Regions from separate parts of the Methylopila musalis genome, predicted to be linked through region 2. Evidence: riboswitches for the same ligand, from Rfam matches in the RefSeq annotation. Region 2 holds a riboswitch; each other region holds the start of a gene.
The links. Region 2 has a riboswitch for cobalamin ahead of ACFQ4O_RS07195 (CbtB domain-containing protein). Riboswitches for the same ligand answer to the same signal wherever they lie in the genome.
Positions count from the first base shown of each region.

Region 1: it holds a riboswitch for cobalamin, as region 2 does, so the genes downstream of both, ACFQ4O_RS02645 (ribonucleoside-diphosphate reductase subunit alpha) here and ACFQ4O_RS07195 (CbtB domain-containing protein) in region 2, are expected to answer to the same signal.
Region 3: it holds a riboswitch for cobalamin, as region 2 does, so the genes downstream of both, ACFQ4O_RS08535 (TonB-dependent receptor) here and ACFQ4O_RS07195 (CbtB domain-containing protein) in region 2, are expected to answer to the same signal.

Region 1 is NZ_JBHTMX010000008.1:18,907-23,500, reverse strand. It holds gene aceA (isocitrate lyase) at 1-589, opposite strand, end outside; gene ACFQ4O_RS02650 (short-chain fatty acyl-CoA regulator family protein) at 751-2,169, shown strand; cobalamin riboswitch at 2,245-2,455, shown strand; gene ACFQ4O_RS02645 (ribonucleoside-diphosphate reductase subunit alpha) at 2,575-4,594, shown strand, end outside.
Region 2 is NZ_JBHTMX010000041.1:14,563-19,156, reverse strand. It holds gene cobW (cobalamin biosynthesis protein CobW) at 1-541, opposite strand, end outside; gene cobU (bifunctional adenosylcobinamide kinase/adenosylcobinamide-phosphate guanylyltransferase) at 538-1,071, opposite strand; gene ACFQ4O_RS07200 (CbtA family protein) at 1,068-1,823, opposite strand; gene ACFQ4O_RS07195 (CbtB domain-containing protein) at 1,839-2,024, opposite strand; cobalamin riboswitch at 2,061-2,270, opposite strand; gene ACFQ4O_RS07190 (hypothetical protein) at 2,334-2,708, opposite strand; gene ACFQ4O_RS07185 (aspartate aminotransferase family protein) at 2,713-4,044, opposite strand; gene ACFQ4O_RS07180 (efflux RND transporter periplasmic adaptor subunit) at 4,243-4,594, shown strand, end outside.
Region 3 is NZ_JBHTMX010000057.1:2,326-6,919, forward strand. It holds gene ACFQ4O_RS08535 (TonB-dependent receptor) at 1-1,809, opposite strand, end outside; cobalamin riboswitch at 1,985-2,181, opposite strand; gene ACFQ4O_RS08540 (transporter) at 2,296-3,147, opposite strand; gene ACFQ4O_RS08545 (ABC transporter ATP-binding protein) at 3,285-3,953, opposite strand; gene ACFQ4O_RS08550 (ABC transporter ATP-binding protein) at 3,950-4,594, opposite strand, start outside.

The DNA of each region.
Region 1 (4,594 bases), on a different contig from region 2:
CCTGGGTGGGGATCAGAACCTTGCCGCCGAGATGGCCGCACTTCTTCTCCGAGGCGAGCTGGTCCTCGAAGTGCACGCCCGCCGCGCCCGCCTCGATATAGGCCTTCATGATCTCGAACGCGTTGAGCGGACCGCCGAAGCCGGCCTCGGCGTCGGCGACGATCGGGGCGAACCACGAGTCGACCGAACGCTTGTCCTCGGCATGCTCGATCTGGTCGGCGCGCTGGAGCGTGCGGTTGATCTTGCGGCAGAGCTCAGGGCCCGAATTCGCAGGGTAAAGGCTCTGGTCAGGATACATCGCGCCCGCGACGTTCGCGTCGGCGGCGACCTGCCATCCCGAAAGATAGATCGCGTCGAGGCCGCCGCGAACCATCTGCATGGCCTGGTTGCCGGTGACCGCGCCGAGCGAGTGCACGTAGGGCCTGTTCCTCAGCATGTGCCAGAGCCGGTTCGCGCCGTAGATCGCGAGCGTGTGGCTGACCTGCAGCGAACCGCGCAGGCGCTCCACATCGGCGGGCGAATAGGGACGCTCGACGCCGTCGAAGCGGCCGGAGGGCGTGTTGGGAACGAGCTTCTCGAAAGCGGTCATCGGATCTTTCCTCAGCGAAAGGCGCGCTTGCGCCGTCGTGTGACGGTCGCAATATTCACAAACGCAAACCCCGAGAAAACCACTGAAAAAGCGAAGGTTTGCGAAGTGAAATTTGCGAATTTGCGAAGTTTGCAAATTCGCGCGGCGCGAAGGACGACGCGATGCGCAAGACGTTCATGGGGGTGCGGCTCAAGCGGCTCAGAGAAGAGCGCGGCATGACGCAGGCCGCGCTCGCAGCCTCCCTCGATCTGTCGCCGAGCTACCTGAACCAGATCGAGAACAACCAGCGCCCGCTCACCGTCCCGGTGCTGCTGAAGCTCAACGGCGTGTTCGGCCTCGACGTGCAGCTCTTCGCCGAGGACGACGAGGCGCGGCTCATCGCCGACCTGCGCGAAGCGCTCGCCGACCCTGCCGCCGTCGAGACGGTGTCGACCAGCGAGCTTCGGGAGATCGCAGGCGCGATGCCGGCGGTCGGTCGCGCGATCGTCACGTTGCACCGGCGCTATCGTCACGCCGCCGAACAGGCCGAGGCGCTCGCCGCGGGGCTGTCGCCGGGAGCCGAAGCGGCAGGCCTCGCGCCCCTTACCCCTTACGAGCAGGTCCGCGACTTCTTCTACGCCCGGCACAACCATTTCGGCGAGCTCGATGAGGCGGCCGAGCGCCTCGCGGGCGAGCTCGGCGCATTCGGGGCCAGCGCTGCGGGGCGGCTGACCGATCTGCTCGAGCGCCGCCACGGCGTGCGGGTCGTCGTGGCGGACGAAGCCGACGATCGAGCCGACGCCAAGCTGTTCCGTCGCAGCTCCGACGCGCTCCATCTGTCGAGCCGGATGCGTCCGGGCCAGATTGCGTTTCAGATCGCGACGCAGCTCGCCTACTTCGAGCAGGGCGAGGCGATTGACCGGCTGGCCGACGAGGCCGCGCAGGGAAGCGCCGAGACGCGGTCGCTGGCCCGGATCGGGCTCGCGCATCACTACGCCGGGGCGCTGCTCATGCCCTATCGCCCCTTCCTCCACGCCGCGGAGACCGGGCGCTACGACATCGAGGCGCTCGCCGAGCGCTACGGCGTCGGCTTCGAGACGATCTGCCATCGCCTTTCGACCCTGCAGCGCCCGAACGCGCGCGGCGTGCCGTTCGTGTTCATCCGCGTCGATCGCGCCGGCAACATCTCGAAGCGTCAGTCGGCGACCGACTTCCACTTCTCGCGCGTCGGCGGCGCCTGCCCGCTCTGGAACGTCTACGAGGCGTTCGCCCAGCCCGGACGCATCCTGACGCAGGTCGCGCAGATGCCGGACGGGCGCTCCTACCTCTGGGTCGCCCGGACGGTCGAACGTTCGGCGGGACGGTACGGCGCCATCCGCAAGAGCTTCGCGGTGGGACTCGGTTGCGACCTCCGCCATGCGGAGCGGCTCGTCTATTCGAAAGGCCTCGACCTGTCCGATCCCGGGGCCGCGACCCCGATCGGCGCCGGCTGCAAAGTGTGCGAACGTCCACGCTGCCCCCAGAGGGCCTTTCCGCCGGTCGGAAGAAAGCTCGTCATCGACGAGGCCAGCCGCAGCGTGGCGCCATACGCCTCGGGCTGAGCCTGTCCGCTCCGGGCTCCGTGGGGACATTGGGGATAACCGCATCGGCGGATTGACGCTTGCAGGCGCTCAGACCCAATATCTAGTCGTCGAGGTTCTCCCAAGTCGCAAGATGCGGGAGCTAAGAGGGAAGCCGGTGAGCCTTCGGGCGATGCCGGCGCTGCCCCCGCAACTGTAAGCGGCGAGCCAAGGTCCACCGAACGTCACTGGGGCGAGAGCCTCGGGAAGACAGGACCGACGGCGCTGACCCGCGAGCCAGGAGACCTGCCCCGACCGAATGAAACGTCCTCGGGCGGGGTGTCCCGGTGGATCGCTTGCGGTCGGCCGTCCCGCCTGTCGGGAACCCTCACGACCTCTCGCGTCCGCGTGGCCTCGTCCCCAACAGGTTTTCGGGGTCTGAAGCCGATGTCTCTCTCCATCTCCCAGGATCGCGCCGCCACCGGCGCGCCGGTCTTCACCGACGCCGAGCGGCCCGGAAAGGTCGCCGCGCCCGCGTTCCACGTCATCCGCCGCAACGGTTCGGTGACGCCGTTCGACGGCTCCAAGATCGCGGTCGCGGTGACCAAGGCGTTCCTGGCCGTCGAGGGCTCCGGGGCCGCCGCCTCGCGGCGCGTCCATGAGGCGGTAGAGGCGCTCACAGCCGACGTTGTCGCGACGCTCACCCGGCGCGCCGACGCCGACCGCGCGCTGCACATTGAGGACATCCAGGATCAGGTCGAGCTCGCGCTGATGCGCGGCGGCCACCAGAAGGTCGCCCGCGCCTATGTGCTCTATCGTGAGGCTCGGGCCGAGGCCCGGCGCGCAAAGGCCGCGCCTGCCGAAACCGCGACGCCCTCGCTCCATGTTCGCCACGCCGACGGTTCGATGGTCCCGCTCGACGAACGCCGTCTGGCGCTGATCATCGCCGAGGCCTGCGAAGGCCTTGAGGGCGTCTCCACCGAGGCGGTCGCGGCCGAGACCCGCCGCAATCTCTATGACGGCGTCTCGCCGACAGAGCTGCAGCAGGCGCCCGTGATGGCGGCCCGCACGCTGGTCGAGACCGAGCCGAACTACGCCTATGTCAGCGCGCGCCTGCTGCTCGACATGCTGCGGACCGAGGGCCTGTCGGCGGTCCATGGCCGCGCGATCTCGGCCACGCAGGCCGACATGGCCGAGGCCTATCCCGACTACTTCCCGGCCTTTATCAAGGCGGGCGTCGCCGCCGGGCTGATCGACGCCGAACTTGAGCGCTTCGACCTCGCCCGGCTCGCCGCCGCGCTGAAGCCCGAGCGCGACCTCGACTTCCAGTTCCTCGGTCTCCAGACGCTCTACGACCGCTACTTCCTGCACACGGGCGGACAGCGCATCGAGCTGCCGCAGGCATTTTTCATGCGCGTCGCCATGGGCCTTTCGCTCCGCGAGATCGACCGCGAGGCGCGCGCGATCGAGTTCTACGACCTGCTGTCGAGCTTCGACTTCATGGCCTCCACCCCGACCCTGTTCAACTCGGGCACGACGCGCCCGCAGCTTTCCTCCTGCTTCCTGACCACGATCGCCGACGACCTCGACGGCATCTTCAAGGGCGTGAAGGACAACGCGCTGCTCGCGAAGTATTCCGGCGGCCTCGGCAACGACTGGAGCCGCGTGCGCGGCCTCGGCGCGCACATCAAGGGAACCAACGGCGAGAGCCAGGGCGTGGTGCCGTTCCTGAAAGTCGCGAACGACACCGCGATCGCGGTCAATCAGGGCGGCAAGCGCAAGGGCGCGGTCTGCGCCTACCTCGAGACCTGGCACGTCGACATCGAGGAATTCCTCGATCTCCGCAAGAACACCGGCGACGACCGCCGCCGCACCCACGACATGAACACCGCGAACTGGGTTCCGGACCTCTTCCTCGAGCGTGTCGAGGCGGATGGCCAATGGACACTGTTCTCGCCCGATGAGACGCCGGACCTGCATGATCTCTACGGCCCGGCGTTCAAGGCTGCCTACGAGGCCTACGAGGCCAAGGCCGCCCGCGGCGAGCTCAAGGTCCACAAGTCGATGCGGGCGCTTGACCTGTGGCGGCGCATGCTCACCATGCTGTTCGAGACCGGGCACCCCTGGATCACCTTCAAGGACCCCTGCAACATCCGCTCGCCGCAGGGCCATGTCGGCGTGGTGCATTCCTCGAACCTCTGCACCGAGATCACGCTCAACACCTCGGACGACGAGGTCGCGGTCTGCAATCTGGGCTCCGTGAACCTCGCGGCGCACGTCACCGCCGAGGGCCTCGACGTCGTCAAGCTCGCGCGCACGATCGCGACCGCGATGCGGATGCTGGACAATGTCGTCGACATCAACTTCTACACGATCCCCGAGGCGCGCCGCTCGAACCTGCGCCACCGCCCGGTCGGGCTCGGCATCATGGGTTTTGAGGACGCGCTGCAGACGCTGCGCATTCCTT
Region 2 (4,594 bases):
TCAGGTCGGCGGAGCGCACCTGGTCCTCGAACAGCTCCTCGATCGGGTCCTCGTGGTCGAGGTTCGGGTCCGCCTCCCGCTGGGCGGCGACCGCCGCCTCGTCATGGGCGAAGCGGCCGTCGCGCACGGCGGGGCCGTCCACCACGGTGACGACGCCGTCCACGGTCACGCGGGTCGCGATCTCCGGCCAGCGGAAGGCGCGCACCAGCGGCTGCGGCAGCGCGAGGCCCGAGGTCTCGATCACGATATGGTCCGGCGCCTCGGCCCGCGAGAGGATCTTCTCCATGGTGGGGATGAAGTCGTCGGCGACGGTGCAGCAGATGCAGCCGTTGGCGAGCTCGACGATGTCCTCCTCGCGGCAGGCCTCGCTGCCGCAGGCCTTCAGCACGTCGCCGTCGATGCCGACGTCGCCGAACTCGTTCACGATCAGTGCGATCTTCCGGCCGCCGGCGTTCTGCAGCAGATGGCGGATGAGGGTGGTCTTGCCGGCGCCGAGGAAGCCGGTAACGACGGTCGCGGGAATCTTCTGGGGGGCGGTCATGAGGGCTCCTTCGGGAGCTTGAGATCGAGAGGCAGGCCGGCCGCCACCAGCGTCACGCGGTCCGAGACCGCCGCCACGCGCTGGTTCAGCCGGCCCTGATGATCGCGGAACGCGCGGGCCAGCGCGTTGTCGGGCACGACGCCGTAGCCCACCTCGTTGGAGACCAGGACGACGGGGCCTTGCGCCTGAGCGAGGCTCGCCAGCAGTCCGTCCGCGTCCTGCTCCACGTCGTGGTCGGCCAGCATCACGTTGCTGAGCCACAAGGTGAGGCAGTCCACCAGCAGGACGCGGCCGGGCGCGGCCTCCGCCCGGATCGTCTCGGGGAGACGCAGAGGCGCCTCCACCGTGCGCCAGCGGCGGTCGGCGCGGTCGAGCTGGTGACGGGCGATGCGGTCGCGCATCTCATCGTCGTAAGCCTGCGCCGTCGCCACATAGACGAGGTCGCGCCCCGAGGCTGCGGCGAGGCCTTCGGCGAAGCGGCTCTTGCCCGAGCGCGCTCCCCCGAGGACCAGCGCCAGCCGGGCGGTCACGCCCCGCCGAAGCGCTGGCGCAGCGCGCCGGCGAGCGCCCCGAGGGCCGACCAGAACACGAAGCCGGTCACGATCACCGCGACCACGAAGTCGTGCTCCAGCTTGCGCGGGATCGCCGGCGGCTCCGGGGCATGGGGCGCGCCGATCACGTGCGGCGCGGCGATCAGCGCCACCGCGAGGATCGCGAGCACGGGCGAGCGGCCGAAGGCGAGCAGCGCCAGACCGAGCGCGGTGGCGGCCACCGTGCCGATCCACCAGATCTGGCGGGCCTCCAGCGCCGCGCCGGTGACGCCGGGCGCTTCCGGCGGCAGGCCGACGGAGGGCGCGAGCGTGAAGGCGGCGAAGCCGGCGAGGCCCCAGAACAGCCCCTCGCGCCACGAGGCCAGCCCGCCCTTGAGCTCGCTTGCGGACACGAGCAGCAGCGCGAAGCCGACCGCGCTCAGCACGTTGGCGACGAGGGTCCAGCCGAAGCGCTCGATCCCGTCGGCGGGCTCCCAGGCTTCGGGGTCGTGCGCATGGGCCGCGTCGTGGGCCTCCTGCGCGGCGAGGTCGGCTTTCGCGGCGGCGAGATGATCGTGCTCGCCGGACGCGGCGTGGTCATGGGGCGCGGGCGCTTCGGAGCGCTGGGATTCGAACGCCTCGGCCTGAACGATGAGCGGCTGGACGCTGAAATGCTGGACGACGGTCAGCACAAGGCCGGAGCCGAGCCCCACCAGCGCCGCCACCAGAACGATGGTGCGGAACAGATTCACGATGTCGGCTCCGCCTCAGTGGCAGGGAAAGCCGATCGAATGCCGATGGTCGTGCGCCGCGTTGTGCGCCACGGCCATCTGGGCGAAGCCCACGCCGCCGATGATGACGACGCCGAACAGGAACGCGGCGACGATCGAGACCGCGCGCGACGAGGTCAGCGCGGCGGAGGAGGCGGAGGTGCGGAAGTCGGCGTGCGACATGAGCTTACGGCCTTTTCTTGCCCTCCCACCGAGGGCGTTGGCGTGGGCGCCGCGGCAGGTCTCCTGGCTTGCGGGTCGCCGCGACGCGCCGGCCTTCCCGGACCCGAAGGCCCAGTGGCGGAACTGGCGCGCCGCTCGCCGCTCACAGTTGCGGGGGCAGCTCCGGACTCGGGGAACGCGCGATTGCGCGGCTCCCCCCACCGGATTCCCTCTGGTCCCGAAGGAGCCGAAGCGAACGGTTCGAGGCTTAGCAGACGCGGCGCCCGCTCACAACGGCGTGCGACGGGCGCCTTGGTCGAAGGCGGCGGCTCAATAGCCGAGAAGACGCGCGGCGATGCCGACCGGAGAGGGCGAAAGGCCGCGGCCGACCGCCACCGCCTCCCACAGGAACAGCGCAAGCCCGGCGCCTCCGAGCGCGACGCCGACGCGGTGCGCCAGATCGCCGACGCGGCTCGCGGCCTCGGAGCGGGCCAGCGCCAGCGTTGCGGCGGCCACCGCCGCGCCCACCAGCGCCACCACCACCCAGTATTGCAGGTTGGCGGCGCCGCGAATCTGCGGGCTGTGGCCGAGGCCGACCACGGACAGCGCGATCAGGGCGATGAAGCCGAGGCCCCAGCCGAAGAAGGCGGCGCGGCTAAGCGGACGCTCGTCCTGGGGCGCGGGCGGTTTTGGCGGGATGGTCATGGCGTCAGTCGATCGCTTTCAGCACGTCCGCGAGCTTGCCGACCAGCTCGTCCACCTGCGCTTCGGAGATGATGAGCGGCGGCGACAACGCGATGGTGTCGCCGGTGGTGCGGAGCAGCAGGCCGTCGTCGAAGGCCTTGGTGAAGGCGGCGTAGGCGCGTCTGGTCGGCGCGCCCTCGATCGGCTCCAGCTCCACCGCGCCCACGAGGCCGACGGTGCGGACGTCGATCACGTGCGGCAGGCCCTTCAGCGCGTGCAGCCCGTCGGCGAGACGCTCGCCCATGACGGCGGCGCGCTCGAACAGGCCCTCCTCCTGGTAGATGTCGAGGGTGGCGAGGCCGGCGGCGCAGGCCATGGGGTGGCCGGAATAGGTGTAGCCGTGGAACAGCTCGATCACATGCTCCGGGCCGCTCATGAAGGCGTCGTAGATCTTCGACGAGGCGAACACCGCGCCCATGGGCACGACGCCGTTGGTGACGGCCTTGGCGGTGGTGATGATGTCCGGCGTCACGCCGAACAGCTCGGAGGCGAAGGCGGCGCCGAGCCGGCCGAAGCCGGTGATGACCTCGTCGAAGATGAGCAGGATGCCGTGGCGGTCGCAGATGGCGCGCAGCCGCTCCAGATAGCCCTTCGGCGGCGGCAGCACGCCGGTGGAGCCGGCGACCGGCTCCACGATCACGGCCGCGATGGTGGAGGCGTCGTGCAGCGCCACCAGCCGCTCCAGATCGTCGGCGAGCTCCGCGCCGTGCTCGGGCAGGCCGCGGGAGAAGCCGTTGCGGGCGGGGTCATGAGTGTGGCGCAGGTGGTCGACGCCGTTGAGGCCGAGGCCGAACGCCTTGCGGTTCGCCACCATGCCGCCGACCGAAAGGCCGCCGAAGCCGACGCCGTGATAGCCGCGCTCGCGTCCGATCAGCCGGGTGCGGCCGGCGTCGCCCCGGGCGCGGTGGTAGGCGAGGGCGATCTTGAGCGCGGTGTCGACCGATTCCGAACCGGAATTGGTGAAGAACACACGGTCGAGGCCCTTGGGCGCGAGCGCGGTGAGGCGGCTTGCGAATTCGAACGCCTTGGGGTGGCCCATGTTGAAGTTCGGCGCGAAGTCGAGCTCGGCGACCTGCGCCCGCACCGCCTCCACGATCTTCTCGCGGCCGTGGCCCGCGTTGACGCACCAGAGGCCTGCGGCGCCGTCGAGCACCTCGTGGCCGTCGGCGGCGCGGTAGTGCATGTCCTTGGCGCTCACCAGCATGCGCGGCGCCGCCTTGTACTGCCGGTTCGGCGTGAACGGCATCCAGAAGGCGTCGAGATTGTTGGTCGGCGCAGGCGCGGCGCTCGCGGGCATGAGAGTAAGGTCCGGCTGTTGCTAGGGGGCGTGCGGCGCCACGTTGGGCGGGCGCCGTCGGCAGGTCAAGGCGGGGAAACCCCGTTCCCGATCGCGTGAGGAGGCGCAGTGCCGCGGCGTCTCGTCCGTTTCAGGACGTGAGCCGGGGTCCATGGCGCAGGCCACGGGCGCCGTCTATTTTGTCGCATGGGAGGGCGGATGCGCGCCTCGATCATCGCCGTCGCAGCCCTGACCGTGATCGCCGCCGGCGCCTACGCCGGCATGAACGCGCTGTTGCCCGCGCCCGCCCAGACGGCCTTCGACCGCGTGGAGGAGAGCCTCGGCGCGGCGCTGTTCGCAGGCGGCGGCGCGGCGCGTCCCGCGCCGAAGCCCAAGGCGGCCGCGCGCCCCGTGCCGGTGGAGACGGCGCAGGCGCGGGCCGAGAGCGTGGCGAGCCGGTTCGCGACCGTGGGCTCGCTGCTGTCCGAAGAATCGGTGCAGATCGCGCCCGAGCAGCCCGGCCGTCTGGTGGCGATCCACTTCCGGGAGGGCGAGCGCGTCCGCGCTGGCG
Region 3 (4,594 bases), on a different contig from region 2:
AACGGGATTCATGACGGACTCCCGGAAGTCGTCATAGCGCGCGTCGAGGATCGTGCCGTTGGCGTCGATCCGCCAGCCATGGCCAAGCTCAACGCCGACCGAGGCTTCGACGCCGCGCGAGGACTGCTGCCCCACCTGCTGCGTGATGGTGGGGGTGTTCGCGTCGCGGGACAGAAGGTCGTTCTTCTCGATGTAGAACGCCGAGAGCGTCCACTCGACGCGGTCGTCCCACAGGCTCTGCTTCACGCCGGCCTCGACCTGCCGGCCCTTCGAGAGCGCGAAGTCCGCCTGCGACTTCGGCAGCGAGAGGATGGACGTCACCGGGTCCGCAGCCTCCGAATACTGCGCGTAGACCGCGAGGTTCTCGATCGGTTCATAGACCGCGCCGACGCGCCAGGAGATCGAATTCAGCGTCGGGTTGGACGTGTCGCCGGTGCGGACGTTGCGATAATCCACCTCCGGATGGTCGTAGCGCAGGCCCGCGACCAGCGAGAGCGTGTCCGTGACCTTCAGCCGGTCGTCGAAGAAGAACGAGTACTGGGTGGTGATCGCCTTGTAGTCCTTGCCGTAGGGGCTCGCGCTGCCGTAATCGCCCGGGTCGAAGCCCGTGGGCGGCAGCGACGGGTTGAGGTCCGGATTGCCGTAGCCGCCGTTGTTCAGGCGGCGGAAGTCGAACCGGTTGACGTCGAAACCGACCACCGCCTCGTTCGCCATGCCGAACAGCTCGGTGCGGATGGTGGCGTCGGCGCGGGCGCCGATCTGCTCCTGCTCTTGCTTGATCGCGATGAAGCTCGAGCGGTCGATCAGGCCGGTCCCCGCGTTCCATGTGTAGCCCTCGGCGTTGCGCCACAGGCGGTTGGCGGTGACGTAATAGGCGGTCGCCCGCAGCGTCACGGTCTCGTTCGGCGTCCACTCCGCCTTGAGCTGGGTGATGGTGTCGTTGAAGCGGATCACGCCGTCGCGGACGTTGTAGTTCTCGCCGATCCAGTCCGTCTCCACATTGCCGGCGCCCTTCAGCGGCGTGCCGAAATAGCGGCTCGGCTGATTGTGACCGCCGTCATGCGTCAGGGTGACGGAGAGCTCGTCCGTCGGCCGCCAGTTCAGCGCGCCGGAAAAGGCGAGGTTCTTGTGGTCGCCCCGGTCCATCCAGCCGTCGCCGCGATTGCCGACCACGTCGAAGCTGTAGGCGAACCTGTCGTTGATCGGCCCGGCGCTGCCGGCGGCGAGGCCCACCTGTCCGTCCGTTCCCACCACCATGCGGGCCTCGTTGCGGCGCTCGTCGGTGAGGGGCTTCTTCGGGATGATGTTGATGGCGCCGCCGACGGCGCCCTCGCCGTAGAGCACCGAGGCCGGGCCGCGCAGCACCTCGATCCGGTCCACGGTCCAGGTGTCGAACGGGAAAGTGACGGTGCCCTGGCCCGGATAGAGCCGCACGCCGTCATAGAGCGTGGTGACCGAGTTCACGCCGGTGAAGCCGCGCGACGAATAGGCGCCGAAGCCGTTGCCCGGCGTGCCGATGAAGCTGAAGCCGGCCGCGTTCTGGGTCACGGCTTCGGCGATGGAGGACTGGCCCCGGTCGCGGACCACGTCGCCGGAGACCACGTCCACGCTCGCCGGCGTCTCCAGCGGCGTCAGGCCAAGCCGGCTGCCGGCGTTGGTCTTCACGGACAGGTTCGGGCCGGGCGCGACCGTGGCGCCCGCGCCGCTGACGGTGATCTCGTCGAGCGCCACCGGGCTGTCGGGCGCTTGCGCGCGGGCCGGCGCGGCGAGGGCTGCGGCGCAGCAGGCGCCGAGCAGCGCGGCGCGCAAGGACGAGGGTGCCGGGACGGCGCGTAACGGCAGACGTGAGGAATCAGGCATCGGGACCCCGAGCGGGACGAGTGGCGCGTCACCGCGAACTGGAAGTCGTCCCGAGCGTCACGCGCCTTTCGACGCGCCCGACGGTTCGCCCACCATCGGTGCACCCCGCCCGACGCGTTCGCGTGTAACCACACGGCTGACGGCAGGTCTCCTGGCTCGCGGGTCAGTGCGCGTTCGTCGCCTTCCCAGACCCGTGAGGGTCCAGTGGCCGATGACGACGCGCTCGCCGCTTACAGTTGCGGGGGCAGCCGCGGCTTCGGGCCGAAGCCCGCACCGCGTTCCCTTTTGATCCCCGAAGGGAACCGTCCCCGCCCAATTACGGCGCTGCGGCGCCGAAGGCAAGGCGGTTTCGGGTCACGGCTCCGCGTCCTTGGTTGTGGACGGCGCGGCCATTGGTCGAGGGGCCCGCTCCTCGCGGTCGGGCCCCTCCCGTCCTCAGTACTTGACGACCAGCGGGGCCTCGGCCTTGGCCGGGGTCCACAGCGGGAAGCTGAGGTTGGTCCAGAGGATCGTGTCCTTGAAGCCGCGATTCTTCGAATAGACGTCGCGGGTCAGCTTCACGTTCAGGTTGGCGCCGCCGAAGTCGTAGCCCACGAGGCCGCCGATCGCGAACTGGGACTGCTTGCCGTACCAGGAGACCGGCTTGCTCACATCCGCCGAGAAATGCGCCACCGGGCCGATCTCGAACTTGCCGAACTTCTTGGTCGCGGTGAGGTCAGCGATCACGTAGTTCGGCGCGAAGTCGTCGCGGTCGTCGCCCACCGGCGTGCCGAACATGAAGTTGCCGGTGAGGTTCCAGCCGTCGCCGAGATAGCTCGCGCCGACGCGGTGCTCGATGGTGCCGTAGTCGAGCGAGAGCGTGTCGCCCTGCGGGATGTAGCCGCCGAGGCGGTAGCCCACATAGAGGTCGTTTCCGAGGTCCCAGCTCAGCTGGGCCGCGAAATAGGTGTTGAACAGGCCGAACTCGCTGCCCGCGCCCTCGATCGAGATGTCGGCGATGGTCGGGGCGGCGATCCCGCCGATGTCCGCGCCGAGAAATTTGGCGCCGGTCTGCCAGAAGAAGAAGAACGTGTTGTAGTTCGAGCGGATGTCGACGCCGCCCACCTCCCGGAAGCCGGAATAGGTCTGGTTGAGGTAGTAGAGCCCCTCCGGCGCCACGGCCCAGACCGGGATGCCGGTGGTGTAGCCCGGCGCCGAGGTGCCGGCCGCGCCGGCGGGCGTGGCGGCGAGCGCCAGTCCGGCGGCCGCGGCCGCGGCCGCGCATTTCATGGTCATGCAGATCGTCATCGCGTCAGTCTCCCCGAGGGCGCCCGCCATAGCGGGCCGTTGGGCGCGCGAGCTTCCTTCCGCCGGAACGAGGCCCCGGCGGCCGCACCGCTCTTGCGCTGGATGACGGCGCCGGATCGGTCCCGGCGCCGGATGCGTCAGGCCGCGGCCTCGGGCGGCGCGGCGAAGGCCAGCCGGCCCTTCTCCATGTGAAGGACCCGGTCGGCCAGATCGGTCATGAACTTGAGGTTCTGCTCCACCAGCAGGATCGAGAGCCCGAGCTCCCGCCGAAGCGTCAGCAGCGTCTCCACGATCTCGTCGCGGATCGAGGGCTGGATGCCCTCCGTGGGCTCGTCCAGCAGGATCAGCGACGGCTTCGCGCAGAGGCAGCGCGCCAGCGCCAGGATCTGCTGCTCGCCGCCCGAGAGCACGCCGCCCGCCCGGTCCACGATCGGCTGCAGCCGGGGGAAGCGGGCGATCATCTCGTCCACGAGGCTAAGCGGCGCGCCGGACGCGCGGGCGGCGAAGGCCATGTTCTCGCGCACGGTGAGGCCGGGGAAGATCTGACGGCCCTGCGGCACGTAGCCGAGGCCTCGCCGCGCGCGGCGGTGGGGCGGCTCCTGGGCGATGTCGACGCCTGCGAACAGGATCGCGCCCGCGCTCGGGCGGATCGCGCCGCTGAGCGCCTTGAGCAAAGTGCTCTTCCCCATGCCGTTGTGGCCGAGCACGCCGAGGATCTCCCCTTCGGCGATGGCGAAGCCCACGTCGCGCAGCACGCCGATGGAGCCGTAGCCGGCGGCGAGGTTCGAGACGGCGAGGATGCTCATGCCGCATCCTTTCCGAGATAGACGTCGCGCACCCGGGCGTCCGCCATCACCTCCGCGGCCGGGCCTTCCGCCAGCACCTCGCCGCGGTTGAACACGGTGACGGTGCGGGCGATGCGGCGGATGAAAGCCATGTCGTGCTCCACCACGATCACCGAGCTTGACCGGGCGAGCTCCACGATCAGGTCGCCCAGACGGTCCACCTCCGCCCCGGTCATGCCCGCGGCGGGCTCGTCCAGCAGGATCAGGTCCGGCGCCTGCGCCACCACCATGGCGAGCTCCACCAGCTGCCGCTGGCCGTGGGCGAGCAGCCCGACCGTCGCGCCCGCGAGATGGGGGATGCGCATGCGCTCCAGCGCCTCGTCCGCCCGGCGGCGGGCGAGCGTCGGCGGCAGCAGGGCGTCGGTCGCGACGCGCACGCTCTCCATCACGGTCAGGCCGTCGAACACGCTCGGCGTCTGGGTCTTCACGCCGACGCCGAGCCGGGCGATGCGCGAGGCCGGCAGGCCGACGATGCTGCGGCCGCGCAAGGCGACCTCGCCCGAGGTCGGACGAAGCTGGCCCGACAGCATCTTGAAGAAGGTGCTCTTGCCGGCGCCGTTCGGGCCGATGAGGCAGCGCAGCTCGCCCTCCCCCACCGTCAT